Regions from separate parts of the Serratia sp. AS12 genome, predicted to be linked through region 2. Evidence: predicted binding sites of a transcription regulator. Region 2 holds the regulator's gene; each other region holds the start of a gene.
What was found. The regulator PurR, encoded in region 2, represses purine synthesis genes. The targets are predictions, from matches to a motif close to CANGCAAACGTTTGCNTG.
Positions count from the first base shown of each region.

Region 1: the regulator PurR is predicted to act here: its motif matches at 8,346-8,363, upstream of SERAS12_RS08555 (amino acid aminotransferase).
Region 3: the regulator PurR is predicted to act here: its motif matches at 8,797-8,814, upstream of SERAS12_RS10110 (nucleoside-specific channel-forming protein Tsx).

Region 1 covers NC_015566.1:1,843,240-1,853,288, reverse strand. The annotation lists gene pepN (aminopeptidase N) at 1-1,538, opposite strand, end outside; gene SERAS12_RS08575 (GGDEF domain-containing protein) at 1,985-3,685, shown strand; gene pncB (nicotinate phosphoribosyltransferase) at 3,941-5,146, shown strand; gene asnS (asparagine--tRNA ligase) at 5,373-6,773, shown strand; gene ompC (porin OmpC) at 7,075-8,184, shown strand; gene SERAS12_RS08555 (amino acid aminotransferase) at 8,429-9,619, shown strand; gene SERAS12_RS08550 (MBL fold metallo-hydrolase) at 9,689-10,049, opposite strand, start outside.
Region 2 covers NC_015566.1:2,296,627-2,306,675, forward strand. The annotation lists gene punR (DNA-binding transcriptional activator PunR) at 1-915, shown strand, start outside; gene purR (HTH-type transcriptional repressor PurR) at 912-1,937, opposite strand; gene SERAS12_RS26215 (YnhF family membrane protein) at 2,261-2,350, shown strand; gene SERAS12_RS10755 (C40 family peptidase) at 2,565-3,383, opposite strand; gene SERAS12_RS10760 (Grx4 family monothiol glutaredoxin) at 3,799-4,143, shown strand; gene rnt (ribonuclease T) at 4,215-4,895, opposite strand; gene gloA (lactoylglutathione lyase) at 4,975-5,382, opposite strand; gene idi (isopentenyl-diphosphate Delta-isomerase) at 5,707-6,246, shown strand; gene SERAS12_RS10780 (alkene reductase) at 6,356-7,453, opposite strand; gene SERAS12_RS10785 (TetR/AcrR family transcriptional regulator) at 7,544-8,164, opposite strand; gene eptA (phosphoethanolamine transferase EptA) at 8,268-9,905, opposite strand.
Region 3 covers NC_015566.1:2,151,822-2,161,870, forward strand. The annotation lists gene SERAS12_RS10070 (FAD-binding oxidoreductase) at 1-1,088, opposite strand, end outside; gene puuC (aldehyde dehydrogenase PuuC) at 1,100-2,596, opposite strand; gene puuR (HTH-type transcriptional regulator PuuR) at 2,612-3,169, opposite strand; gene puuD (gamma-glutamyl-gamma-aminobutyrate hydrolase) at 3,166-3,927, opposite strand; gene SERAS12_RS10090 (glutamine synthetase family protein) at 4,168-5,586, shown strand; gene SERAS12_RS10095 (APC family permease) at 5,889-7,259, shown strand; gene yddG (aromatic amino acid DMT transporter YddG) at 7,351-8,244, shown strand; gene SERAS12_RS10105 (hypothetical protein) at 8,317-8,589, shown strand; gene SERAS12_RS10110 (nucleoside-specific channel-forming protein Tsx) at 8,979-9,860, shown strand; gene SERAS12_RS10115 (hypothetical protein) at 9,914-10,049, opposite strand, start outside.

The sequences.
Region 1 (10,049 bases), 450 kb from region 2:
GTGATGTTCAGCACGTTACCGATCGCCGCACCGTCTTTCTGCAGGGCAATCACGTTGCCTTCGGCGTCGTACAATTCGATATCCAGCGGAATATGCAACGGCAACTTCTCTGGCTGATCGGCGGTCGGTTCGGTTTTTTGGCTGACGTGCAGGCGGTATTGTTGGTGCTCCGCATCGTATTCATCGCGAACGGTCAGCAACGGCGTGCCGGACTGGCTGTACCAGCGACGGAACAGCGACAGATCGACATTGGAAGCATCCTCCATCGCCTGAACGAAATCATCGCAGGTTGCTGCGCTGCCGTCATGGCGCTCGAAATACAGTTGGATGCCCTTCTGGAACTGTTCTTCGCCCAGCAGCGTATGCATCATGCGGATCACTTCGGACCCTTTCTCATACACCGTCAGGGTGTAGAAGTTGTTCATTTCGATCACTTTATCCGGACGAATCGCGTGCGCCATCGGGCTGGCGTCCTCGGCGAACTGCGCGCCGCGCATGACGCGCACGTTATCGATGCGGTTGACCGAGCGTGAACCCAGATCTGAACTGAACTCCTGATCGCGGAACACCGTCAGGCCTTCTTTCAAGCTAAGCTGGAACCAATCGCGACAGGTCACGCGGTTGCCGGTCCAGTTGTGGAAATATTCGTGGCCAATCACCGCTTCGATATTCAGGTAATCCTTGTCGGTGGCGGTTTCCGCTTTCGCCAGCACGTATTTGGAGTTGAAGATATTTAGCCCTTTGTTCTCCATCGCCCCCATATTGAAGAAATCGACGGCCACGATCATATAAATGTCGAGGTCGTACTCCAGACCGAAACGGGTTTCGTCCCATTTCATCGAGTTCTTCAGTGAGGTCATCGCCCAATCGGCGCGATCCAGGTTGCCACGGTCAACGAACAGTTCCAGCGCCACCTTACGCCCGGAACGGGTGGTGAAGCTGTCGCGCAGCACGTCGAAGTCACCGGCCACCAGCGCAAACAGATAACAAGGTTTTGGGAACGGATCTTGCCACTGTACCCAGTGACGCCCATCCTCCAGTTCGCCCTGGCCTACGCGGTTGCCGTTCGACAGCAGGAACGGATAACGCGCCTTATCCGCCACAATGCGGGTAGTGAAGCGCGCCAACACGTCCGGACGATCCAGGTAATAGGTGATGTGACGGAAACCTTCCGCCTCACACTGGGTACACAACGCTTCGCCTGACAGGTACAGCCCTTCCAGCGCGGTATTCTTCGCCGGGTGAATATCATTGACGATGGTCATGGTAAATTGTGCTGGTAATTTCTCTATAACCAGCTTGTTATCCTGCAACTGATAGGCGCTCCACGGCTGCCCGTCGATCTGAATACTTACCAGCGTCAGATCTTCGCCATTCAGCACCAGCGCCGCATCGGCAGCGCCCTGACGTTTAATCTTGCTGACTGCAGTGACGCGTGTCGTTTCCGCGTCCAGCTCAAAATCCAAATCAATGTCGGTGATGCTGTAGTCTGGCGCGCGATAATCGTGGCGATACTTCGCCTGTGGCAGTTGTGTCATAAAAACCCTTGATGTCTCAGTGAGTTACAGGTGCCAGGTTGTCATCATTGGCTTATTTCAGCCGCCGCAGAGGCGCGAAAATGTTGATGATCCTGATTGTAAATAAACTGTATCACAGCCACGAAAAAAGCCTAGAGATGCCGGGGTACTGGAACGGAGAAATCGGAGGTGGATCCTAATGTTGTCGCCGAACGGCCCGCGCCATCAGGCTCCTTCACCTGATGCAGAGCAAAAATCAGCATTTAATGCTAAAAGCCGTCTTTCAGATACAGGCCGGTCGATACTTCATCGCCATGGGCAATGACCCTTGTTTCAAGGCCGTTCCCAACCCTAAACCCCTGCCCGCAGAACGTCTCCCGGTGACAGAGGTTCCGGGGGTATAGTTAAGACATATCAGCTGCCTCGATGATATAATTGATAAATCTGGTTTAAGGACTCACGGCAATATGAAAGTAAAATATCTGATCTATTTTTTTACCTTTGCCCTGATGTCATCGTTCGCCATATTTATTTCCGATGAGCTGATTGAAGCCCATGCAGACTATCGCGACAATCAACTTAACCTGTATAAGGTGAGTCGCGCCAAAGAGATCTCGGAAGCGTTTCAAGCCACCCTGTTGGCGCACCGTTTAAAACGTCTGAGCCGGGTTAATGCGAACATTACCCCGGCGCAATGGCAGGAAGCCGACAGCCTGGCGCGCGAAAAAATTGCCCGGTTCAAGCCGCATATCGACAGCAAGATTTCGCAACAGCTCGGCATACGGCAAAAAATCGCCGCGCTTTCCATGCTCGGCCTAATGGAACAATTGCTGGATAACGATAATCGACAGCTTTCATATGTTACCGATGCCAATGCCAATCTGTTTAATATCAACAGCGCCTACTACATTTCTCAGACCAGCAAAAGCTACTACCGTTATACCTACGATACCCGCATGATCGATGCCGACTCGTTTCTGTTTCTGGAAGCCGTGCGCCTGAATAACCGACTGAATATGTCCCTGACCGAATTAATCGATCAGGTCATTGACGTGAACACCAATCAGCTGGAGCGCAAAGACGCCTATCTGAAAGCCGTACAGCTCACCGGGGTGTTGAATGCACTAAGCACCCGACTGATCTTTATGAAGCTGACCTACAACGATGTCCCCACCACCCTGCTGGTGAATGAGCTGCTCCGTCAGCTTTCGAAAGGGCAGCTCGACCGGATTACCCAAGGGTTGTATACCTCAATCGATAATCATACCCCCTACTCCGCCGATTTTATTTATCAGTACGTCAAAAATCTGAGTGAGCTTTCGCAACGGCTTTATCAACGCAGTTTTGAACTGGAAATCGTCGCATCACAGCATAAGATCTACACCAGCCAGACGGCTATTTATGGCTTGATTTCTCTCGGTGGTCTGATCGTGCTGTTTATTTTCCTGCCGACCCTGGTTTACTGTTCAAATATCAGCCGCTGGCTGACTAAAACGCATAATAATATTTTGCGGTTGTCGCGCGGCAATATGAACATCGATCGCAATGAAGTGTTTTACGGCCAGGAGTTAATCGCCATCAGCGATGCCATTAAACAGCTAAAACAGTATCAATTGGAAAAGGTGACGCTGGAAAATGAAAAACATCTGTTGATCAAGGAGCTGGAAGCCTCTTCGTTTCTTGATCCCCTGACCAATATCTATAACCGCCGCAAGTTCTTCCGTGAATGCGAATCCCTGGCAGCGCGCAGCTACCCGTTGGCCTTTTGTTTGATTGATATCGATAATTTCAAAAAACTGAATGACAGTTACGGGCATGATATCGGCGACCGTGCACTGGTGGCCTTCGGCAAATTGCTGCAGGACGCCTTCCGCTCCAGCGACATTTTCTGCCGCTATGGCGGTGAAGAATTCGCCGTGATCCTCTGCAACTGCACGCTTGAGAATGCGCGAGAAATTATGTCTAAGCTCCGCGAGCGCACCCACCAACTCACCCTCACCCTCGATGATGGGCAAACTGTGCGTTTCACGACCAGTTGCGGTATTGCCCAGGTGAACAGCCTCGGCCTGTTGCCGACGGCGATCAAACAGGCGGATGAAGCGCTCTATTTCTGCAAGAAAAACGGCAAGGACCAGATCAGCATTCACACACCGACCGGCTTTATCTGAATTGTTGTTTAAAATAATTAACATTATAATTTTTATGACTAATTAGGCTAAGTCATTCACCTTACAGGCTTATCTGGCTTTTCTGCCTGAAACCTGACGGCAGGCCGGCATAAAGGCACGTTTAATCCTCGACCCGCTCCGGCGATTTGTGGTGTGATGCAGCTTCAATAACAGGATAATCCGGGTATACTCGCTCAACTTTTTTATGACTATCCGGATTTGGACTCGCGCCTGACGAGGATGCAGTAACGCGCTATGACTCAATACGCTTCCCCGATTTTGACATCACTGCTTGATACTGACGCTTACAAGCTTCATATGCAGCAAGCCGTGTTCCATCGCTACCCCGCGATCAGCGTGGCGGCGGAATTTCGCTGCCGTGGAGATGAACTGCTGGGCGAATATGCCGACGAAATCCGTGCGCAAGTCGCGCTGATGAGCCAACTGGCGCTGACCGAGGCTGAATTTGGCTATCTTTCAGGGTTGCCTTTCTTCCGTCAGGACTACCTAAGCTGGTTGCGTGATTTCCGCTATGACCCGCAGCAGGTTCAGATCGACAATCGTGACGGCAGGCTGCATATCCGCATTGCCGGCCCGTGGCGCGAAGTGATTTTGTGGGAAGTCCCCCTGCTGGCGGTGATCAGCGAAGTGGTGCACCGTCACCGTTCGCCGCAGGTCACGCCGGACATGGCGGTAGCGCATCTGCGCAGCAAACTGGCGCAGTTTAAAGCCGTGAGCGCCGATGTGGATATCTCCCGCTTCAAACTGATGGACTTCGGCACCCGTCGCCGTTTCTCCAAAAGCGTGCAGCAGGCGATCGTCAGCACGCTGAAAAACGAATTCCCCTACCTGGTCGGTACCAGCAATTACGATCTGGCGCATCAACTCGGCCTGACGCCGGTAGGCACCCAGGCGCATGAATGGTTCCAGGCGCATCAGCAGATAAGCCCGGTGTTGGCCAACAGTCAACGAGCAGCATTGCAGGCCTGGTTGGACGAGTATCCAGACCAGCTCGGCATCGCGTTGACCGACTGCATCGCCATGGACGCCTTCCTGCGTGATTTCGGCCCACAATTCGCGCCGCGTTATCAGGGGCTGCGCCATGACTCCGGCGACCCGTTTGAATGGGGTGAAAAAGCCATCGCGCATTACCAGAAGCTGGGTATCGATCCGATGAGCAAAACGCTGGTGTTCTCCGACAACCTGGATCTGGACAAGGCGCTGGCGCTTTATCGCCACTTCGATCAACGCATCAACCTGGTGTTCGGCATCGGCACGCGCTTGACCTGCGACATTCCGGGCGTAAAACCGCTGAATATCGTCATCAAACTGGTTGAATGCAAGGGCAAGCCAGTGGCTAAACTGTCCGACAGTCCGGGTAAAACCATCTGTCAGGATCAGGCCTTCGTGAAGGCGTTGCGCAAAGCCTTCGATCTGCCGCTGGTGAAAAAAGCCAGCTAAGCGACCATGCGTTGCAAATGCTAAAAAGCCGGCTGAAAACTTCAGACCGGCTTTTTTCTCCTTTATAAGACACTTTCCGCTGCCCCCTTTTCGCCCAGCCCCAAGAAATGTTGTACCAATCCGGCGATTTCTGCTTGTGCTCTGCATCGCGGCAAGTAACATAGCACCATCCCCATATTGTTGGGTTTTAAGCTATTTCTAAACCAAATTATAAAGAGAGAAATCTATGAGCGTAGTGCCTGTAGTCGACGTACTGCAAGGTCGTGCTGCGGTTGACAGTGAAGTCACCGTACGCGGTTGGGTGCGTACCCGGAGAGATTCTAAAGCTGGTATCTCCTTCCTGGCCGTCTATGACGGTTCCTGCTTTGATCCGTTACAGGCCGTCGTTAATAATTCTCTGCCGAATTATCAGGATGAAGTGCTGCATCTGACCACCGGCTGCTCGATTGAAGTCACCGGCAAAGTCGTTGCCTCTCCGGGCGAAGGCCAGAGTTTCGAACTGCAGGCGACCGCCATCAAAGTGGTTGGCTGGGTTGACGATCCGGACACTTACCCGATGGCGGCCAAACGTCACAGCATCGAGTACCTGCGCGAGGTCGCTCACCTGCGTCCACGCACCAACCTGATCGGCGCCGTGGCCCGCGTGCGTCATACGCTGGCGCAGGCGATCCACCGTTTCTACCACGAGAACGGGTTCTTCTGGGTTTCCACCCCGCTTATCACCGCTTCCGATACCGAAGGCGCCGGCGAAATGTTCCGGGTTTCAACGCTGGATCTGGAAAATCTGCCGCGCACCGATAAAGGCGCGGTTGATTTCAGCCAGGACTTTTTCGGCAAAGAAGCTTTCCTGACCGTTTCCGGCCAGTTGAACGGCGAAACTTACGCCTGTGCGTTGTCGAAAGTGTATACCTTCGGCCCCACCTTCCGCGCAGAGAACTCCAACACCAGCCGCCACCTGGCTGAATTTTGGATGATCGAACCGGAAGTGGCGTTTGCCAACCTCGAAGATATCGCCGAACTGGCGGAAAAAATGCTGAAGTATGTGTTCCAGGCCGTGTTGAACGAGCGTATGGATGACATGCAGTTCTTCGCCGAGCGTGTGGACAAAGATGCGATTGAGCGCCTGAAACGCTTTGTTTCTTCCGATTTCGCCCAGGTAGATTACACCGAAGCGGTGGAAATCCTGATCGCCTCCGGCCAAACCTTCGAAAACCCGGTATCCTGGGGCATCGACCTGTCTTCCGAGCATGAGCGCTATCTGGCCGAGAAACACTTTAAAGCGCCGGTGGTGGTGAAAAACTACCCGAAAGACATTAAAGCTTTCTATATGCGCATGAACGACGACGGCAAAACCGTTGCAGCCATGGACGTGCTGGCTCCTGGCATTGGCGAGATCATCGGCGGTGCCCAGCGTGAGGAACGTCTGGACGTCTTGGATCAGCGTCTGGAAGCGATGGGCCTGAATAAAGAAGATTACTGGTGGTATCGTGATCTGCGTCGCTACGGCACCGTTCCTCATGCCGGTTTCGGTTTAGGTTTTGAGCGTTTAATCGCCTACGTTACCGGCGTGCAAAACGTGCGCGATGTCATTCCGTTCCCACGCACCCCACGTAACGCAAGCTTTTAATTAATCAGCCTAAACATTTTCCAAATAATTTAGTTACAAAACCAAGGCCAGCTTTGCTGGCCTTTCGCATTTTCTAATATTGACCCGCGTCACAAAGTTCCCTTAATATTACATTTTGTTACATATACTTTCCTTTTGAAACCTCATTAGGACATTGGTAGCATTTTCGTTCTAGATTAACCTGTCTGCGAATGGAACACTGCGTTCAGACACAGGACGACACCAATCTATCTACAATAGTTCCAAAAGAATTATTGGCGGCAGTGGCAAAGGTGTCCGAATAACACCAATGAGGGTAATAATGATGAAGCGCAACATTCTTGCAGTGGTAATCCCGGCTCTGTTAGCTGCTGGTGCAGCAAACGCAGCTGAAATCTACAACAAAGACGGCAACAAGCTGGATCTGTACGGCAAAGTTGACGGTCTGCACTACTTCTCCGACGACAAAGGCAATGACGGCGACCAGACCTATGTTCGTTTCGGCTTCAAAGGTGAAACCCAGATTACTGACCAACTGACCGGTTACGGCCAGTGGGAATACAACGTTGCAGCTAACCACGACGAAGCGCAGGGCACCAAAGACACCAAGACTCGTCTGGGCTTCGCAGGTCTGAAATTTGCTGACTACGGTTCATTCGACTACGGCCGTAACTACGGCGTACTGTACGACGTGGAAGGCTGGACAGATATGCTGCCAGAGTTCGGTGGCGATACCTACACCTACACCGACAACTACATGACCGGCCGTACCAACGGCGTTGCTACTTACCGTAACAACAACTTCTTCGGTCTGGTTGACGGTCTGAACTTCGCTGTTCAGTACCAGGGTAAGAACGAAAACGACAGCCGCGCTCTGAAGAAACAAAACGGCGACGGTTGGGGCCTGTCTTCTACTTATGACATCGGCGAAGGCGTGAGCTTCGGTGCTGCATACGCGTCTTCTGACCGTACTGACAAACAAACCACCGACTCTACCGCTAAAGGCGACAAAGCTGATGCGTGGACCGTGGGCGCTAAATACGACGCGAACAACGTCTACCTGGCAGCCATGTACTCCGAAACCCGTAACATGACGCCATACGGTAATTTCGATACCGGTATCGCTGACAAAACCCAGAACTTCGAAGTGACTGCACAGTACCAGTTCGACTTCGGTCTGCGCCCAGAAGTGTCTTACCTGCAGTCTAAAGGTAAAAACCTGGCTGGCCGTACCGCAAACGGTTCTAGCTTCGGCGGCGGCGACGCCGACCTGGTTAAATATGTTTCTGTTGGTACCACTTACTACTTCAACAAAAACATGTCCACCTATGTTGATTACAAAATCAACCTGCTGGACGACAACGAGTTCACTAAAGCCACTGGCACCGCTACCGATGATATCGTAGGTGTTGGTCTGGTTTACCAGTTCTAAGTTGTCACACTTGACGGCGGTTCACCGCCGTATGAGTTAAAAACAGGGCTTCGGCCCTGTTTTTGTTTTTGTGCCGCGAGTAACTTTTTATTCTGCCAACGCCCCCTTCTCCCTCATTTTTTATGCTGAACCTGCCCCCTTCACAAGATCGATGTGTTTTTCTCGCAAACGGTTGGCAAAGCGCATAACTGGCGCTACCCTGATGCTTCTGTCTGCTTAACTCCGAGCCATGGAAGCACCTGACATGTTTGAAAAAATCACTGCTGCACCCGCCGACCCAATCCTGGGTCTGACCGACATTTTCCGCGCGGATGCCCGCCCTAATAAAATCAACTTAGGGATTGGCGTTTACAAAGATGAAACCGGCAAAACCCCGGTACTGACCAGCGTGAAAAAAGCTGAGCAATATCTGCTGGAAAATGAAACCACCAAAAACTATCTCGGCATTGAAGGCATCCCGGCGTTCGCCAACTGCACGCAAGAGCTGCTGTTCGGCAAACAAAGCCCAATTATTGCCGACAAGCGTGCGCGCACTGCACAAACGCCTGGTGGCACCGGCGGCCTGCGTGTTGCAGCTGACTTCATCGCCAACCAGACCAGCGCGAAACGCATCTGGATCAGCAACCCAAGCTGGCCGAACCACAACAACGTGTTTGGTGCGGTCGGTCTGGAAGTGTTGGAATACGCTTACTACGACGCCGCCAATCATGCGCTGGACTTCGATGGCCTGCTCCGCAGCCTGAAACAGGCTCAGGCCGGCGATGTGGTGCTGTTCCACGGTTGCTGCCATAACCCAACCGGCATCGACCCAACGGCTGAGCAGTGGGCACAATTGGCCGAGCTGTCTGTGGCTAACGGTTGGTTGCCACTGTTTGACTTCGCATACCAGGGCTTTGCGAAAGGATTGGAAGAAGATGCGCAGGGCCTGCGTATTTTCGCCGCCAAGCATCAGGAACTGATCGTCGCCAGCTCGTACTCGAAGAACTTCGGCCTGTACAATGAACGCGTCGGTGCCTGCACGGTCGTAGCCGCCGATGCGGAAACCGCAGATCGCGCGTTCAGCCAGGTGAAAGCCGCCATTCGTGCCAACTACTCCAACCCACCGTCGCACGGCGCCGCCATCGTGGCGACCATCCTGGGCGACGATGCGCTGCGTGCGTTGTGGGAGCAGGAACTGACCGATATGCGTCAGCGCATCCACCGTATGCGTCAGCTGTTCGTCAATACCCTGCAGGAGAAAGGCGCAGAGCAGGACTTCGGCTTTATCATCAACCAGAACGGTATGTTCTCGTTCAGCGGGTTGAGTAAAGAGCAGGTGCTGCGCCTGCGCGAAGAGTTTGGCGTTTATGCCGTCAACTCCGGTCGCGTTAACGTTGCGGGCATGACGCCGGACAATATGGCGCCGCTGTGCGAGGCCATCGTCGCCGTGCTGTAAAACGTTGCTGCTGCAAATACAAAAGGGGCGCTTTTAGCGCCCCTTAGTTATTTCTGCCGGGAAATAACCTTACCAGATAGCCGGCTCTTCACGCAGGAACGGGTTGGTTTCACGCTCTTGGCCAAAGGTGGACATTGGCCCATGGCCCGGGATAAACGCCATGTCATCGCCCTGCGGCAACAGCTTGGTACGAATAGAGTTAATCAGCGCCTGATGATCGCCACGCGGGAAATCGCTGCGCCCGACACCGCCGTTAAACAGCACGTCGCCCACCAACGCCAGCCGCGCCTTTTCATTAATAAAGACGATATGGCCAGGGGTGTGGCCAGGGCAATGCAACACGTTGAACGTCATCTCGCCCACCTGCACCTTGTCGCCTTCTTGCAACCATTGGGTCGGCGTCAGCGGCGCACACTCTTCCAGCCCAAAC
Region 2 (10,049 bases):
GACGCGGTCGCCCGCACCGGCAGCTTCAGCGCGGCGGCGCAGGAACTGCACCGGGTGCCTTCGGCGGTTAGCTATACTGTGCGGCAACTGGAACAATGGCTGGCGGTACCGCTATTTGAACGGCGTCATCGCGATGTAGAACTGACGCCGGCCGGCACGCTGTTTATTCAGGAAGCGCGCGGTGTCATCAAAAAAATGCTCGACACTCGCAGACAGTGCCAGCAGGTGGCCAATGGTTGGCGTGGTCAATTAAAAATCGCGGTGGATATCATCGTCAAACCGCAGCGCTGCCGTCAGCTGGTGCTGGATTTTTACCGCCATTTCCCCGATGTCGAGCTGTTGGTCCAACCCGAAGTGTTTAACGGCGTATGGGATGCGCTGGTGGATGGACGCGCCGATATGGCGATCGGCGCTACGCGGGCGGTGCCGGTTGGCGGTGGTTTTGCCTTTCGCGACATGGGCGACATGCGTTGGTTGTGTGTCGCCAGCCCACAGCATCCATTAGCGGGGTTGGATGGCCTGCTGAATGATGATCAGCTCCGGCCTTTCCCTTCGCTGTGTCTGGAGGATACGTCACGCAATCTGCCCAAGCGGGTTACCTGGACGCTGGACAATCAACGGCGGCTGGTGGTGCCGGATTGGGCCTCTGCGGTGGATTGTCTGTGTGCTGGGTTGTGCGTCGGCATGATGCCTGCGCATCAGGTGCTGCCGTTGGTGCAGCGTGGCGAGTTGGTGGCGCTGCAACTGCAACAGCCATTTCCCGCCAGCCCATGCTGCCTGACCTGGCAGCAGAATACCCCATCGCCGGCGATGGCCTGGCTGCTTGATTATCTGGGGGATAGCGAAACCTTGAATCAGGAATGGTTAAGCGAAGTGACGCCGGAAACCGCCTTGGCTCCCGGCGCTGGCGACTAGCGGCGGTAATCGATGAAGGGACCGTCGGCGACCGAGCGGCGTTCAACCAGCTTCGGATGTACTTCAATGACTTGCGATTCTTCACGCTTGCTGATGATGCGATCCAGCAGCATGGTGAACGCCATCTCGCCCAAACGCTCTTTGGGCTGATGGATGGTCGTCAGTGCCGGCGTGAAATAGCGGGCGTTGCGCACATTATCGTAACCAATAACGGAAATATCCTGCGGTACGCGTAACCCCAGCTCATCAGCGGCGCAAATAGCACCCATTGCCATGATGTCGCCGCCGCAGAATACCGCCGTCGGGCGCTGTTTCTGCGATAATATCTGGTGCATGGCCTTGTAGCCGGATTCCGGTTCGAAGTCACCCTGTACAATCCACTCGTCGCGTACCTCGATATTGGCTTCTTCCATGGCTTTTAAAAAGCCCTGATGGCGGCCGCCGCCGGTATTGCGCGCTAATTGGCCCGGAATGGCGCCAATCTCACGGTGGCCACGCTCGATCAGATAGCGGCCGGCCAGATAACCGCCTTCGAAGGCGTTGTCGATAATGGTATCGGTAAAATCACCGCGCGCTGCGCCCCAGTCCATGACCACCATCGGGATGTTACGGTAATCTTCCAGCATCCCCAGCAATTGATCCGGGTATTCAGAGCACATCACCAGCAGGCCATCGACGCGTTTTTGCGCCAGCATCGCCAGATAAGCGCGTTGCTTGTCCAGGTTATTGTGCGAGTTACACAGGATCAGCGTATAGCCTTTGCTGTAACAGCTGTTTTCCACCGCCTCGATCACTTCGGCGAAATAGGGCGCTTCGCTGGAGGTAGCCAGCAGACCGATAGATTTAGTGTGATTGACTTTCAGGCTGCGCGCCACGGCGCTGGGAGAATAGTGCAGCTCTTTGATCGCGGCCGCAACGGCCGCTTTAGTCTCTTCGGCGACGAAACGAGTCTTATTGATGACGTGCGAAACGGTGGTGGTGGAAACGCCAGCGCGTTTGGCCACATCTTTAATCGTTGCCATGTAAAGAATGACTCCTGAACTCACATGTTGCAGCATGTAAGTGTGATGTTAATCGTTTGCCTGCGTAGATCCTTCTTCCAAATAAGCGAAGCTGAGTTTTTAGTGTGTTGAAGTCGTCAGCGTTTGGTCAGGAGGGCATTTTTGCCGGTACGCAGTTGTGAACTGCGAATTTTGTCCCATATTGAGCCAAAGTGGAAGAGGTAATCAGTATTATAAACCGGGAAATGATAACAAGATTTTATTGTCTAACTGTGGGAAAATGGGTTGACGCATTAATTGTGTGCCTTTTATCCTTGGGATAACCCGTCTGAAAAGGAGTTGTAATGGATACCGATCTGAAAATGTCACTGTTCACCACTGTGTGTGCGCTGGCCGTTATTATTGCTTTTAGCTTCACCGCGGCGTTGAACTGATCCCCGGTTGTCACACAGGCGCAGTCCGCAGTCCGCTGTGCCTGTTCGCATTTTCCCGCCGCTACGTCAGATTTTTCCCCAAGTGCTCCGTTCACTCACACCCGGATGTCTTCCATGCGGCTTCGTTAAACTGTGGTCTGAGAACGACGAAAGGGCCTAAGGTCAGGTAGGCGGTGAGGCGTGCGGCTGGGGGGAGAGCCAGCCGCGGAGGCGATTATCGAATGGTTTTCGGCGTTACCACACGGCGGGCGCCAATGTAGTGGTTTTGCCAGTAGTCGTTGTCCAACTGGCTGATACGGATTTCCTCACCGGTACGCGGTGACTGAATGAATTTGCCGTTGCCCAGATAGACGCCGACGTGATCGGCCACGCCACGGTTGTTGATACGGAAGAACACCAGGTCACCGCTTTCCAGCTCGTTTTTCTTGATCGGCGCCGCGTCGCGCAGGTGATACATCTCGTTGGCAGTACGCGGCATCTTGATTTTCACTACGTCTTTATAGGCGTAATAAATCAGACCGCTACAGTCAAAACCGGTTCTTGGTGAGGTGCCGCCCCAGCGATAAGGTTTGCCCATTTGATCCATCAGCTTGGCCATCGCGGTTTGCTTGGCGTGCTGATAGCGTTTTTTGTGCGCCGGGCTGAGTTTCAGCGGCTTTTCGTCGCGAGCCAATTTAGCGGTGGCCATACCGGGTTCCCGGTGGCGGCCATAGCCTTTTTTGTAGCCCTTTTTCGGCGGGGTCACTTTGATCTTGGCTATTTTCTGGGTTTGGTGTTTCGATTTTGCGCTGACGATCTTTTTAGCGGTTTTCTCTGTTTTGGCTTTGGAAACCTTGGCAGTTTTTTGCGGAGCAGTGACTTTCACTTTTTTGCTGACCTTTGCCGCTTTCTTTTTCTTGCGGTCATCCGGCCGAGCTTCATTAACGTGGCTCTTGCGCTGCTCGGCGGCAATACGCGCCTGTGGCGCAGCGTGCGCCAGATTTAAGAATAGCTGTGTAAACAACAGCACAAAAAGCGTAAGAATTAAACGCATGTCGACGTTACCAACCTTGGCCCCGAAACAGATATCGAAAGAATGACAGTATTCCCCAATTTCGCCATATAAAACAGCGAAGAACTCATAAATGATAATCCATATTGTGAGAAAACGTTAACAGCATTTTTTTTGCCGAAAAATCAATCCGTTGGTGTATAAAAAATCACCTTTGGCCGCTGTTGGAATTATTAAAGGGGGATCAGGAGGCGGAAAAATATATTAGTGAAATGGTCGGATTAAAAATGTTATTCTGAGCGTATGTTTTAACCGGAATGGCCTTTGCCGGTAAGATGCGATTGGCAACGGGGAATACCCTTGCAAAAGATGGCGTTTTCTTGCGACTGTTCCAGCCGCTACAATAGCCAGTGTGATGCATGTTGTAGCCATGATATGTGGCTTGAGGAAGCAATAAATGACGACGATTGAAAAAATTCAGCAGCAGATCGGTGAGAACCCAATTCTGCTGTACATGAAAGGTTCACCGAAATTGCCAAACTGCGGTTTCTCTGCGCAAGCGGTGCAGGCGCTGTCTGCCTGTGGCGAGCGCTTTGCCTACGTTGATATTCTGCAGAATCCGGACATCCGCTCCGAGTTGCCGAAATACGCCAACTGGCCGACTTTCCCACAGCTGTGGGTAGACGGTGAGCTGGTAGGCGGCTGTGATATCATTATCGAAATGTATCAGCGCGGCGAATTGCAACAGCTGATCAAAGAAACGGCAGAGAAGTACAAAGAGCAAGAAGACCAGCAGCCATAACGGCTCGGGTTTATTGCAAGAAGACATCGGGCGGCGCCAGTGCAAACTGGGCCGCCCGATTTATTTGTGGCTTAGTCGGTATTACCGATGGCCAGCGGCCATCCGCCAAGGCGTTTCCAGCGGTTAACCAGCTCGCAGAACAGTTGAGCGGTTTGTTCGGTGTCGTACAGGGCCGAATGCGCCTGGGTGCTGTCGAACGGAATATCGGCGGCAATGCAGGCTTTGGCCAGCACGGTTTGCCCCAACACCAGCCCGCTCAGCGCGGCAGTGTCAAAGGTGGCGAACGGGTGGAAAGGGTTGCGCTTCAGGCTTGCGCGCTCTGCTGCGGCCATCAGGAAACTGTGATCAAAGTTGGCATTGTGCGCCACGATAATCGCCCGGTTACAGCCACGATCCTTGATGCCTTTACGCACCGCTTTAAAAATGCTGTGCAACGCGTCGTATTCACTGACTGCGCCACGCAGCGGGTTATGTGGATCGATACCGTTGAATGCCAGCGCTTCCGGTTGCAGGTTGGCGCCTTCAAAAGGTTCAACGTGAAAGTGCAGGGTTTCATCCTGCTGCAACCAGCCTTCTTCGTCCATTTTTAACGTAACGGCGGCAATCTCCAGCAGCGCGTCGGTTTTGGCATTAAATCCGGCGGTTTCTATATCTATCACTACGGGATAAAACCCACGAAAACGACCACTCAGGGCGTTAAGATCACTTTTTTCGGCCATCAGTTTCTTATCTTCATCGAATACAGCGCGCATTATGGCAAATTTTACGCCCGGTTGCAGGCGGTTATCGCAGGCATAACAAGAAGGGCGCCGAAAGCGCCCCTTATCGGTCTCAGTGGCCGAGACCCTGACCGGCGTGTTTGTTCTCGATCAGTTCGATCTTATAACCGTCCGGATCTTCGACAAAGGCAATAATCGTGGTGCCGCCCTTGACCGGCCCGGCTTCACGGCTCACTTTGCCGCCGGCATTACGAATGCTGTCGCAGGTGGTGGCTACATCGTCGACGCCCAACGCCAGATGGCCGAACGCGGTGCCCATCTCGTAGCTGTCGGTGCCCCAGTTGTAGGTCAGCTCAATCACCGCGCCTTCGCTTTCATCGGTATAACCGACAAATGCCAACGAGTATTTGTATTCTGGGTTCTCGCTGGTACGCAGCAGGCGCATGCCTAATACCTTGGTATAGAAGTCGATGGAGCGTTGCAGGTCACCGACGCGGATCATGGTATGGAGTAAGCGCATAATTCCTCTGATTGGATGTGCCGTCGTCAACGGCGAATGGATCTTAGCGAAACTCAGTATAGCGTTGCCGTATAAGGGATTTCAATTTATCGACATGGCTAAGGCATGAGAATAAAGGTGACGACGTCACCTATGCATCGACTATGCTGACGATAACCGCACAGTATGCTGTCGTTCGAATCAGGGAAATAAGTACTATGAACCACCTCAAGGGGGAGCGAGGTCTGATAGCAGACCAGGGTTGGATCGCGTCAATTGATAAATTTGGGTCTGGTTAGGTTTTTATCAGTACGAAGTTATCGATCTTGCCGAAGGAGGCCATCAATGGATGAAATGCTTATTCTGGTTGATGCCGATGATAATTCCATCGGCTCGCAAACGAAAACGCGGATACATCAGCAGGGGTTGTTGCACCGGGCGTTTTCAATTTTTATCTTCGATAGCCAGGGCCGTTTACTGCTGCAACAACGAGCTTTCAGTAAATATCATTCGGGTGGGTTATGGACCAACAGTTGCTGTGGTCACCCGCGCTGGGGAGAGACGACGGCAGCAGCGGCTCAGCGTCGACTACAGGAGGAGATGGGGTTCAGCAGCGAGTTGCAGCAGGTCTCCAGCTTCATTTATCGGTCAGAGGTGCCGGGCGACTTAATTGAGCACGAGTTCGATCATATTTACGTGGGATTGTTTGATGGTGAACCTCTGGGGGATCCTGCAGAAGCCCATAGCTGGTTGTGGATGGATATTCAGCAATTAACTGATGAGATAAAACGGAGCCCGGATAGATTTACCGTTTGGTTTCGGGAAATAATGAATACTGTCGATGCCAATGAGATCGCGCGCTGGGCGACGTTGGTGACGCATTAATTTCATTTGCGTTGTACGACAAGAGCCGTCTTTACCAGCCCCAACGGCTTTGTCGATAAACAGCAAAAAGCCCGCCGGCATTCGCGCACCGGCGGGCTTTTTATCTCACTTACAGCGTCGGGTAATCGGTATAACCTTCAGCGCCGCCGCCGTAGAAGGTTTCTGCCTGCGGCTCGTTCAGTGGTGCGTTCTGTTTGAAACGCTCGACCAGATCCGGGTTGGCGATATAGCTGCGGCCAAAGGCCACCGCATCGATAAAGCCTTTGTTGATCAGCTCTTCGGCTTTCTCGGCGGTGTAGGCGCCTGCGCCGACAATCACCCCTTTAAAGCGGGCACGCACCGAATCGCGGAAGGCGTTGGAATAGGGTTTGCCACCAGCCCAGTCCGGTTCGGAAATGTGCAGGAAAGCGATGTTGCGCTTGTTCAACTCTTCAACCAGATACAGTGCCGCTTCTTCCTGATCTTCACCGTTATCCAGGCCATTGAACGGACCCAACGGCGAAATGCGGATGCCGACATGCTCTGAACTCCATTCAGCGATGGTCGCGTCGACCACTTCCAGCGTCAGACGTGTGCGGTTTTCGATGCTGCCGCCGTACTGATCGGTGCGCTGGTTGGAGGCTGGAGACATGAACTGGTGCAGCAGATAACCGTGGGCCGCGTGCAGTTCGATAAAGTCGAAACCGGCCTCACGCGCATTGGCGCTTGCCTGGCGGAAATCGTTAATGATGCCCGGGATCTCTTCGGTTTCCAGCGCACGCGGGGTCGAGGTTGGAACCCGCACCCAGGCACCGGTTTCGTCACGCACGGTGGTGCGGGTGTCGGCATTGATCGCGGAAGGGGCTACCGGTGCCTGTTGGCCCGGTTGCAGGCTGTTGTGGGAGATACGGCCCACATGCCACAACTGAACGGCGATATGGCCGTTTTTATCGTGTACGGCCTGGGTGATCTTTTTCCACGCGGCGATCTGCTCTGGGGTATGCAGCCCCGGAGCGCCGGCATAGCCTTTCGCCTGGAAAGAAATCTGGGTGGCTTCGGTGACGATAAGGCCGGCACTGGCGCGCTGGGCATAATATTCGGCCATCAACGGAGTAGGGATATCGCCAGGCTCAATGCTGCGAAGACGCGTCAGCGGGGCCATAAACACGCGGTTTGGCAAAGTTGCAGAGCCAACCTTCAGCGGGGAGAACAATTTTTCAATCTTCATAGTGCATCCTATATTAATAGACCGGTCGACTAGTAATGGTTAAATCACTGCCTAACAGGGTAATTTTTCGGTAAAGCTCGGGTGTTGCGTTTACGGCTGCGGCGGGCGCAACAGCAATTCAATACTTTCCAGCGCGCTGGTCAGCGGGGCGACCGAACGGCGGATTTTGGCGCGCAGCGAGGCGCCAAGCCACAGCGAGTACAGCGTTTCTGCGGTGGCCGCCGGGCTCATGGCTATCGACAGCGATCCTTCGCGGATACCGCGCTCGATGGCATCCTGCAGGTGGCCAATTACCCGTGCGGTGCCGATTTCCAACGCGTGGCGCATGGGTTCCGACAGGTCACTCACTTCGGCGGAAAGTTTCACCGCCAAACAGGCATTATGGCATTCGCTGCGGCAATGGAAGCTGATCGCCTGGGCGTAATAACTCAGCAACTGGTGGCGAGCGTCGCTTTTGTCGTCGCTAAACAGCCGTTGCATTTCAGTATCGTAGTGTTCGAAATAACGCTGCAACATGCCTTCGCCGAAGGCTTCCTTCGAGCGGAAATAGTGATAGAACGAACCTTTCGGCACACCCGCCGTGGTCAGCAGTTCGCTCAGCCCCATGCCGGTAAAACCCAGGCGCAGGCTAAGGGACTCGCCGGTAGCGAGCAAATGTTCACGTGTATCTACGGGGCAGTGCGCATGTTTCGTCATAATGAGGATGAGCATAATAGACCGATTGGTCTAGGTCAATAACAATAAAAAAACCGGCGCAAAAACGCCGGTTACGAAGCAGGGTATTTTGCCCGAGCAGGGGGCGGAAGTTAAGCTTTTATGCCCCGCTGCGGCAGTGCTGCAAAATGTCCAATTGCGACTGATACTCGCGGGTTTGCACGTTCAGCATACCGAGCAGGGTATGGAACAGATTATCTTGCGAGATCTCATCCTTTTCGGCCATCTTGTTCAGGCACTGGCGATCAATCTTGAAGTTGCGCTCATAGTCAGCGGACATCCACATCAGGAAAGGAACGTGGGTCTGCTGGCTGGGGGCAAACACATAAGGCGTACCGTGCAGGTACATGCCATTTTCACCCAGGGATTCGCCGTGATCGGAGAGGTAAACCAGCGCGGTATTGAACTTGTCACTGTGCTGTTGCAGCAGCTTGATGGTGTCGTCCAGCATGGCGTCGGTATAAAGCAGTGAGTTGTCATAAGTATTTACCAACTGCTCATGGGTGCAATCCTGGATCTGATTGCTGTCGCAGGTTGGCGAAAACTTCTGGAACTCCGGCGTGCTGCGGCGGAAATAGGCCGGCCCGTGGCTGCCCATCTGGTGCAACACGATCACGCTATCGTCTTTCAGGCCGTTGATGTAGTCATTCAGCTTATACAGCAGCACGTTATCCATACAGACGTCGCCATCGCAATCCTGCGGCAGTTTCAGCTTGGTCATGTCGACGTGCGGTACGCGATCGCAGGCGCCTTTGCACCCACCGTCATTTTCACGCCAAAGTACGTTGACGCCGGCATGCGCAAGCACGTCGAGCATGCCTTCCTGGTGAGTCGCCAGGGTGGCGTCGTAGTCCTTGCGCGGCATATTGGAGAACATGCAGGGGACAGAGATCGCCGTTTCGGTACCGCAGGAGCTGGCGTTCTTAAAGTACACCACGTTGTCTTGCTTCAGGCGCGGGTTGGTTTCACGTTCGTAGCCACCGAGCGAAAAATTCTCGGCGCGGGCGGTTTCACCTACAACCAGGATCACCAGGGATTTCTTTTGTTGCCCGGCGATCAGCGGCCCTTTACGTGCATCTTCGCCGATTTTCACCAGCGGCAGATTACGGGTGAAATAGCGCTGCTGGGTAAATTTGATGGTGCCGGAAACGAAGTTCGACGGCGTCAGCATTTTCACCACGCTTTTGTTGTTGCGGATCAGCGAGGCGTAATCCTTATAAAACAGCGCGGCGATAATCAGGATCACCACCACGGAAAGCATCACGTTGGCGGCGCGCAGCCCGGCCATATACCACCACGGGCGGGTGATGCGGATCTCGGTAAAACAGACCAACACCGCAGGCAAAATGCCAAGCAGCGCCAGCCACAACCCCATGCGTGGCGTCAACAGAGCGGTCGCCTCTTGCGGGTTGGTTTCGAAGGCGTTTTGCATCATGTTGCCGTCGATCACCACGCCGTAGCTGAACATAAAGTAGTTCGCGGCAGCGCTGCCAAGGAGGAAGAAAATCATCAGTGGTTTGCGCAGGAAAGGCACGGTCAGCAGGCTGAAGATAATGTTCAGTGCGCAGAAAATCACTACCGGCATGGTGGCGGCGAAGATCAGGTTGTGGACGCTATCGAAATTGATATACGACCAGGCCTTATGCAGGAATAACGCGTTCTGGAACAGAGTGAAGAACAAGGCGCTGGCGAGGATAAACCCCAGGCTGTTGCACTGTAAGCGTTGACGTAACCACATTGCCAAATCTGAATCCTGATAGTAAGTAATGCGCTGAAATTTACAGGATGAAACTTAAGAAAACCTTAGAGATTCAGAATGGTGGCGGGTTTGTTTACTTTTGGTTTAGTTTACAGTCGACAGACCGCGAGAATCGCGGTCTGT
Region 3 (10,049 bases), 140 kb from region 2:
TAGCCCTGCATGTAATACACATTATTCTCCAGCCGGCCGAATTGCGGCATGCGCGACAGCGTGAGAAGGAAGTTGCCGGTCCAGCGGTAGTCGATGCGAACGCCTTTCAGCTGCGGGAAGGTTTTCAACAGTTTTGGCCGGATCAGATTATCGATATCGTCCGGATCGCGTGCGCCATACACCACGCCGCCGCCGTACAGCAGGCGGTTATCGCCGGTAATGCGGTAATAATCCAGCAGGTAGTTGCAGTCTTCCACGCAGTAATTCTGCGGGATCAGCGACTGCGCCACTTCCGGCGCCAGCGGTTCGGTGGCTACCACCTGCGTGCCGCACGGCATGCTGCGTTTCGCCAACCGGGGTTCCAGCTTGTCGCCCAGATAAGCATTACCGGCCACAATCACATAGCGAGCCTTCACCTGGCCACCGGCGGTGTTGACCAGCGCCGGCTCGCCGTGGCGAATATGGGTCACCGCCGACTGCTCGAAGATGCGCCCGCCCTGCAGGCGAATCGCCTCGGCTTCACCGAGCGCCAGATTCAGCGGATGAATATGGCCGCCGCTGTGATCCAGCAGCGCGCCGACGTAACGTTCGCTGTTCACTTCTTCACGGATCCGCTCTGCGTCCAGCAACTCCAGTTGGGTATTGCCGTAGCGCTCCCAATGTTGTTTCTGCTCGATCAGCGCATGATATTGCCGGTTGTTCAGCGCGGCGAAGATGCCGCCGGGGCGATAGTCGCATTCGATGGCGTATCGCTTGATACGGCTGCGAATGATCTCTGCGCCTTCGAATATCATGCTGCCGAGCATCCGGGCGCTTTCTGCGCCATAGCGTTCTTCGATGACGTCAATGTCGCGGCTATAGGAATTCACCAACTGGCCGCCGTTACGGCCGCTGGCGCCGAAGCCGATACGGGCGGATTCCAGCACCACCACGTTGTAGCCCGCCTCTACCAGGAACAGCGCAGAAGACAGACCGGTGTAGCCACCGCCGACGATACAAACATCGCATTCAATAGATTCATTCAGTTGCGGGTAGGGCTGATGGCTGTTGGCCGAAGCCGCATAATAGCTTTTTACGTGTTCAGTCATGATAGGGGCCCTTATTCCAGCGAAATCCAGGTGGTTTTCAGTTCGGTGAATTTATCCAGCGCGTGCAGCGATTTGTCGCGGCCATTGCCGCTTTGCTTGTAGCCGCCGAACGGCACGGTCATGTCTCCGTCGTTGTAGTTATTGACGAAAACCGAACCGGCTTTTAACTGTCGAGCCATGCGGTGGGCGCGGGACAGGTCGCGCGTCCAGACGGCGGCTCCCAGGCCGTATTCGCTGTCGTTGGCTAATTGCAATGCCTGCTGTTCGCCGTTAAAGGACGTCACCGCCAGTACCGGGCCGAAAATCTCATCGCGCGCCACGCTCATGGCGTTATCCACCTGGATGAGAATGGTTGGGCCGAGATAACCGGCATGGCCGCTACGCGGGTGCTCGCGGCCATCAAGAAACAGCGCTGCGCCTTGGCTCAACCCTTGCTCGATATAATCGGCCACTTTTTCACAGTGAGCCTGATCGATCAGCGTGCCCATCACCGTGGTCGGATCGAGCGGATCGCCCGGTATAAAGGCTGCCGCATGCTTGCGCAGGGCTTGCAAGAATTCCTGTTGAATGCTCTCTTCCACCAGCAGCCGGGTGCCGGCGATACACACTTGCCCCTGATTGTAGAAGATACCCGCCGCCGCGGCCTGTGCCGCTTTATCCAGATCCGGGCAGTCGGCAAAAATGATATTGGCGCTTTTGCCGCCGGCTTCCAGCCATACCCGTTTCATATTGGATTGCCCGGCGTAGATCATCAGTTGTTTGGCGACCTGGGTGGAACCGGTGAAGGTAAGGGCGTCGACGTCGTTATGCAGCGCCAGCGCCTTGCCCGCATCGTGGCCGTAACCGGGGATGATGTTCAGCACGCCGTCCGGTAACCCGGCCTGTTGCGCCAGCTTGCCCAGATAGATCGCGCTCAGCGGGGATTTTTCCGAAGGTTTGAGGATCACGCTGTTGCCGGTGGCCAGCGCCGGGCCGAGTTTCCAGCAGGCCAGCAGCAGCGGGAAGTTCCAGGGTACGATAGCGCCAACCACGCCGATCGGCTCGCGTTCGATCAGCGCCAGTGCATCGCCGCCGGTGGGGGCGATTTCGCCGTAGACCTTGTCGACAGCTTCGGCGTACCAGCGCAGACAGCGGATAGCGCCAGGCACGTCGTCGCGCAGGCTGTGGAGGATCGGCTTGCCGGTATCCAGCGTTTCCAGCAATGCCAGTTCCTCTTGGTGCTGCTCCATCAATGCCGCCAGTTGCAGCAAGGTCGCCTTGCGTTGCGCCGGTGCGGCCCGTGACCAGTCGCCGCGCTCAAACACCTCGCGCGCCGCGCTGACAGCCAGATCGATATCGGCGCTGCTCCCCCGCGCCACCTGCGTCAATTCGCGCTGCGCGGCAGGATCCTCCAGGGTAAAGGTTTCGCCTTCAGCGGCCTCTTGATAACGGCCATTAATAAAGAGTCGGTTCTCAATATTCAGGGCTTGCGCCCGGTGTTGCCAATACTGCAGGTGATGGAAGTCCATGCCTTGCTCCGTTGATCAGAATGTCGTCGGGGTATGGGCGCTGATAATCCGGCAAATCCGCGCCGACGTGTTGCTGAAACTGTGGGGAATGCCGGTGTTGATGGCGTAGCTCTGGCCGGCCAACAGGTGATAGTTCTGCCCGTTGACCTGCAGCAGCACTTCGCCTTCCAGCAGGGTGCCGATCTCTTCCCCCTGATGTTTGATGCGTTCGCCGGTAGTGGTGCCCGGCTCGTAGGTTTCGATCATCATCGCCAGCGTACGGTTGGGGTCGCCGTTGTGGATCAGCTTCATCGACACCCCCTGGCTGCCAATCTCGATCAGGTCTTCATGATCGATGACAATCCGCGTTTCATCCGGTTTTTCCGGCTCGGCGAAAAATGCCGATAGCGACAATCCATACACCGTCAGCAGTTTTTGCAGCGTGCTGATGGCCGGGCTGACTTTGTCCTGTTCGATAGTGCTGATGGCGCTGTGGGTTAATCCAGACAGTTCGGCGGCGCGGCGCTGTGACAACCCTAGTTGCTGACGGATCTGCGACAGACGTTTCCCCGGTGCCAAGCTGACATCGCTCATAGGCGTTTTTCCTTTTGGTAGTGCCGGCAAGCGGTAATGAAGCCTTCAAACAACAGGCGCGACAGGGCGTACTCCTCACTGTTCCATTCCGGGTGCCATTGCACGCCCAGCGCGAAGGGCTGGTCACGCAGGCTGATCGCCTCCACCAGCCCATCGGCGGCATGGGCCTCGATGCGGACGTTGGGGCCGAGGGTTTTTGACCCTTGCCCGTGCAGTGAGTTGACCCAGAATCTGTTGCAATCCGGTATCAGTTGCGACAGCAGCCCGCCATCCTGAACGATGACTTCGTGGGCGGGGGCGTATTGTTGATCCAGCGGCAGATCGTGATCTTCACGGTGTTCGAGCAGTTCGGGCAGTTCAAACAAACGACGATGCAGCGTGCCTTGGGTGGCAACCACCATTTCCTGCATGCCGCGGCAAATGGCGAAAAGGGGAATGTGCCTGTCGAGCGCATGGCGGATCAGCGCCAGGCTCAATTCATCTCGCCCAGGATCGGCGTCAGGCTCATCGCCGTTTTCACCATAAAGGTGCGGCTGCACGTTACTGGGGCTGCCGGGCAGCAAAATGCCATCGAGGTGCGGCAGCAATTCTTCCAGCAGTGTGGGCTCCGCCAACGCGTGCGGCAGGGCGATCGGCAACCCTCCGGCGGTGATTACTGCATTCAGGTACTTTTCTTGCAAGGTCTGGGTGAGATGCTCGTTTAACCTATACCTGCACATCACTACGCCGACCATTGGTCTGTTAAATATATTGCCCATGCTATCCCCTTGGGTTGTTCGAAATTATGAACGATAAACTTCTTTAGTGCCATTTTCGTTCAATATTTTATAAATCTAGCAGTCGAATGGGCAATATTCAAACTCAAATTAACACTTGCAAAACAATTTTGTTGCAACTATGTTTCATTGGTGGGCATTATATTGAACGCGATGGTCAAAAAACATCGACAGCAATAAGTGTGAGAACCACTGACAAAAACATAGAATGGCGGGTGAATCATGCAGACCAACATAGTAGAAGTGGAAAACTTTGTTCAGCACAACGAAGAAAGGCGAAGTAGCGCGTTCCAGCGTGAAGTGAAGAAGTACCTGGAACGTTATCCATTGACTCAGCACGTTGATGTTCTGCTGACCGATCTCAACGGCAGTTTTCGCGGCAAACGCATACCTGTCAGTGGCCTGAGCAAGCTGGAGAAAGGCTGTTACTTTCCGGCGTCGGTGTTTGCGATGGATATTCTCGGTAACGTAGTAGAAGAAGCCGGGCTGGGGCAGGAACTGGGTGAGCCGGATCATATCTGTGTCCCGGTGCCGGGCACGCTGACGCCTTCGGCGGCGGATCCGCAATATATCGGCCAGGTACTGCTCACCATGCTGGATGAAGAGGGTACTCCCTTTGACGTTGAACCGCGTAATGTGCTGAACCGAGTGTGGCAGCGTTTGCGTCAACGCGGGCTTTCCCCCGTAGTAGCGGTAGAGTTGGAGTTCTATCTCATCGATCGCCAACGCGACTCAGAGGGCTATCTTCAGCCGCCGTGTGCGCCGGGCACTCAGGAGCGCAATACCCAGAGTCAGGTGTATTCCGTCGACAACCTTAATCACTTCGCCGACGTGTTGAGCGACATCGACGAGCTGGCGCGTTTGCAAGGCATCCCGGCGGACGGCGCGGTGGCGGAAGCCTCACCCGGCCAGTTTGAGGTAAACCTGCATCATACCGATAACGTTCTGCAAGCCTGTGACCACGCGTTGGCGCTGAAGCGCCTGATCCGCATGGTGGCGGAAAATCACAACATGCACGCCACCTTTATGGCCAAGCCCTATGAAGAACACGCCGGCAGCGGCATGCACGTGCATATCAGCATGCTCGACAAACAGGGCAACAACGTATTAGCCGATGACGACGGCGAAGATTCCGCACTGCTGAAGCAGGCGCTGGCGGGGATGATCGCCCTGATGCCTTCTTCTATTGCGCTGCTGGCACCCAACGTTAATGCCTATCGCCGCTTTCAGCCGGGCATGTACGTGCCGACCCAGGCTTCCTGGGGCCACAACAACCGTACCGTGGCGCTGCGCATCCCCTGCGGCGATCGCGACAATCACCGCGTGGAGTACCGCGTGGCTGGTGCCGATGCCAACCCTTATCTGGTGATGGCGACCATTCTGGCGGGTATTGTTTACGGGCTGGAAACGCCGTTGCCGCTGCAAGAGCCGGTGACCGGCAACGGATTGGAGCAGGAAGGACTGGCGTTCCCGATCCGCCAGAGCGATGCGCTGTACGAATTCGAGCATCAACCGGTGCTGAATGCGCTGCTCGGCGAAAGGTTCAGCCATGTTTACCTGGCCTGTAAAACGGATGAGATGGTGCAGTTCGAGCGCCTGATCACCGAAACCGAAATCGAGTGGATGCTGAAAAACGCCTGACCCCGCTCCCGAACTTACCGCGCGCGTCTGGCGCATTCCGCCGGCTATCCTGTGGCCTGCGAAGCTGCGCGCAGCGGTACAGCATTTCTTCCATCTGGGCGTACAGGACGCCGGCGAGGAAATAATCATGACAGCCATTACCCTTCCGTCAGTCAGCGCGGACGCGTGTCCGTGCCGCAGTGAATACGGGCCATCCGCAGGCCTCCGCTATCGCTTTTCCCGCCGCCCGAGCAGCAGTTTCCCCGCGGCCTCTCTGAATGACGTTAAACGGTTACCAGCAGAGGACAACGAGGGGAAGCGCTATGACGATTAATGCCACTGACTGTAATCCGGCGGCCAAGCCGCAGCTGCGCAAGAGCCTTAAACTGTGGCAGGTGGTGATGATGGGCCTGGCGTATCTGACGCCGATGACGGTGTTCGATACCTTCGGCATCGTGTCCGGCGTCACCGACGGCCATGTGCCTTCTTCCTACCTGTTTGCGCTGGTCGGGGTACTGTTTACCGCCATCAGCTACGGTAAGCTGGTACGCCAGTTTCCGACCGCCGGCTCTGCTTACACCTACGCGCAGAAAGCGATCAACCCGCACGTCGGTTTTCTGGTCGGCTGGTCCTCGCTGCTGGATTACCTGTTCCTGCCGATGATCAACACGCTGTTGGCGAAGATTTACCTGACCGCGCTGTTCCCCGAAGTCCCTCCCTGGATTTGGGTGGTGGGATTTGTGATCATCATGACGGCCATTAACCTGAAAAGCGTCAATCTGGTGGCCAATTTCAATACGTTGTTCGTACTGGCCCAGGTGGCGATTATTCTGGTGTTCATCTACCTGGTGGTGCACGGCCTGCGTAACGGCGAAGGGGTAGGAAGGGTATGGAGTTTGCAGCCGTTCATCAGTGAGAACGCGCATCTGTTGCCGATTATCACCGGTGCTACCATCCTGTGCTTCTCGTTCCTCGGTTTTGATGCGGTCACCACCCTGTGTGAAGAAACGCCCAATGCCGCCAAGGTGATCCCGCGCGCAATTTTCCTGACCGCGCTGTACGGCGGGGTGATCTTTATCAGCGTGTCGTTCTTTATCCAGCTGTTTTTCCCTTCCATTCAGCGTTTTCATCAGCCGGATGCGGCGTTGCCGGAAATCGCGCTGTACGTGGGCGGCAAGCTGTTCCAGGCCATCTTCTTGTGCACCACCTTCATCAACACGCTGGCTTCCGGCCTGGCTTCGCATGCCAGCGTTTCACGGCTGCTGTATGTGATGGGGCGCGATAACGTGTTCCCGGAAAAGTTCTTCGGCTATATCCACCCGAAATGGCGCACGCCGGCATTGAACGTACTGATGGTCGGGCTGGTGGCGCTGTCCGCGCTGTCTTTTGATCTGGTCACCGCCACGGCGCTGATCAACTTCGGCGCGTTGGTGGCCTTTACCTTCGTTAATCTGTCGGTTATCAGCCATTTCTTTATTCGCGAGGGGCGCAACAAAAGCTGGAAGGACCGTTTCAACTACCTGATCCTGCCTCTGATTGGCGCGTTGACGGTGGCGGTGCTGTGGTTGAACCTGGAAAAAAGTTCGCTGACCATGGGGCTGATCTGGGCGGCGCTGGGCTTTGCTTATCTGGTGTACCTCACCCGGCGTTTTCGCCAACCACCGCCGCAGTTTGAGCGGCAGCCGCAGCAATAACGACATCAGGCGGGTTTTCCCGCCTTTCTTTTTCTGCCGCCCGGCAGTAGAGTGAAAATCCCGATAAAAAATAACCCATTGGATCGTCTTCATGTTTTCTTTACCCACCCAGCATAAAGCCACGCTGTTCGGTTTATTGGCGATCCTGCTGTGGAGCAGCGTTGTTGGTCTGATCCGCAGCGTCAGCGAAGGGCTGGGGCCGATTGGCGGTGCGGCGATGATCTACAGCGTCAGCGCAGTGTTTTTGCTGCTGGTGCTGCGTTTGCCGAATTTGCGCCATTTTCCCCGTCTTTATCTGATCCTCGGCAGCCTGCTGTTTGTCAGCTATGAGATCTGCCTGTCGCTGTCTCTGGGTTATGCCAATACCCGGCTGCAGGCGATAGAAGTGGGGATGATCAACTATCTCTGGCCCTGTTTTACCGTGCTGATGGCGCTGGTGTTCAACGGGCAAAAAGCCAAATGGTGGCTGTTGCCTGGCTTACTGTTGTCGCTGTTCGGTATTGGCTGGATCATGAGCGGCGAGGGCGGGTGGTCGCCGGCGCAGATGCTGGAGAATGTGCGCAGTAACCCGCTGAGTTATTCGCTGGCTTTCAGCGGCGCAGTGATTTGGGCGCTGTATTGCAATCTGACCAAAAAAATTGCGCAGGGCAGCAACGGCGTGGTGCTGTTTATTGCGCTGACCGCCGTGGCGCTGTGGCTGAAATATGCCTTCAGCGACGAAAGCGGCATGCAGTTCACCTGGCCGGTGACCCTGACGCTGCTGTGTGCCGGCGCGGCGATGGGGGTCGGTTACGCGGCGTGGAACGTCGGTATTTTGCACGGCAACATGACGCTGCTGGCGACGGTATCCTATTTTACGCCGGTGCTGTCGGCGGTATTCGCCGCGCTGGTGCTCGATACTTCGCTAACGGTCAGTTTCTGGCAGGGCGTAGTGATGGTCACGCTCGGCTCGCTGATCTGCTGGCAGGCAACCCGAGGAAAGTAACGGAAATTTTCAGTCGACCCTGGGATAGTGGGCTAGAATTTAACTATCGATTGTGCCTGAAGGAACATAAAAATGAGAGACGATATCCAATTCATTCAGCAGCCAGTGATTGACGATGAAAACTATATGCGCGGTGATACTGTGCGTCTGACCACCGCTAATTTGCGTCATGAATACCAGCTTGATGTCGGCATTCTGCGCCGGGAAGGCAAGTTGATTTTCGGTTCCGTGGTTGCCGCTGCGCCGAAGGTGGACATTCCCCCTAAAGAGTGGGAGGTGGCTCCGGGGCAGGAAGTGGTTTTCCGCCAGGAAAATATTGCCAAAGCGGTGCCGGGCGTGCGTTGAGTTTTCCACGGCCATCAGACCCATTTTCCACTCATCTCTTTTCTTCAGCCGGCCATTTTTGAGCCGGCTTTTTTTGGCCTGAAAATGCCATCCGCACTCATTTTGGGTGTCGTGCATAATTGGCACAAAAACTGCTTTATAAATCACCGATCATGACAAAAATCACATCGAACGTGAATTTGCATGAAACATAATTTGACAAATGTGAACGCAATCGATTACCTATTCGCGAAATGCATAACTGGATCACAGATTATTACACTCAGTGATTTCTATAATGCGCGCGTCGCCCGAGAAGTTTGTCAGCGGGGCAACGCCAGGTGTCGTCAGACTCATTGTCATCTTTTCTAACGGGCAGGAAATGGCCCTTTAAGCATGTGGTAATAAAAATGAAAAAAATAGCTCTAGCAGCAGGTGTATTGCTCGCCGCGTCTTACAGTGCATCATCAATGGCTGATAGCAAAGACAGCGAATTCGTTTCGGATTGGTGGCACCAGAGCGTTAACGTGGTGGGGAGCTACCACACCCGTTTCGGACCTCAGTTGAACAACGATGTGTATCTTGAGTATGAAGCCTTTGCCAAAAAAGATTGGTTCGATTTCTATGGCTACGTCGACGTGCCTAAATTCTTCGGTGTCGGCAACACGCCGGATCGCGGGATTTGGGACAAGGGCTCACCGATGTTTATGGAGATCGAACCGCGCTTCTCCATCGACAAGCTGACCGGCACCAATCTGGGCTTTGGCCCGTTCAAAGAATGGTACTTCGCCAACAACTACATCTATGATCTGGGCCACAACGCCGATGGCCGTCAGAATACCTGGTACATGGGCCTGGGTACGGACATCGATACCGGCCTGCCGATGAGCCTGTCGATGAACATCTATGCCAAATACCAATGGGAAAACTACCAGGCTGCCAATGAGAACAGCTGGGACGGTTACCGTTTCAAGGTGAAGTATTTTGTGCCGTTGACCCAGCTGTGGGGCGGTAATTTGAGCTACATCGGTTTCACCAACTTTGACTTCGGTTCCGATCTGGGCAAAGACAGCAACTGGACCGACGGTACAGGCAAACAGGTGCGCACCAGCAACTCGATCGCATCCAGCCATATTCTGGCGCTGAACTACGATCACTGGCACTACTCGTTCGTGGCCCGTTACTTCCATAACGGCGGCCAGTGGCAGGACGGCGCGGAGATCGGTACGCCGCAGGGCCCAATTAAATCTACAGGCTGGGGTTACTACCTCGTGGCCGGTTATAACTTCTGATTTTCCGTGGTATCAGAAACAGAAAACCCCGCGTTGCGGGGTTTTTTTTGTCATCACTGAGCTTGTTCACCGGGTAAATGTCTCACCGGCATAAATAATCGTCCTTTGATTACATGGCATTCATTATCGATCCAATGGATGATTTGTTCACGGCTCACGCCTTCGGATTGCGCGTAGCGGTGAAGATCG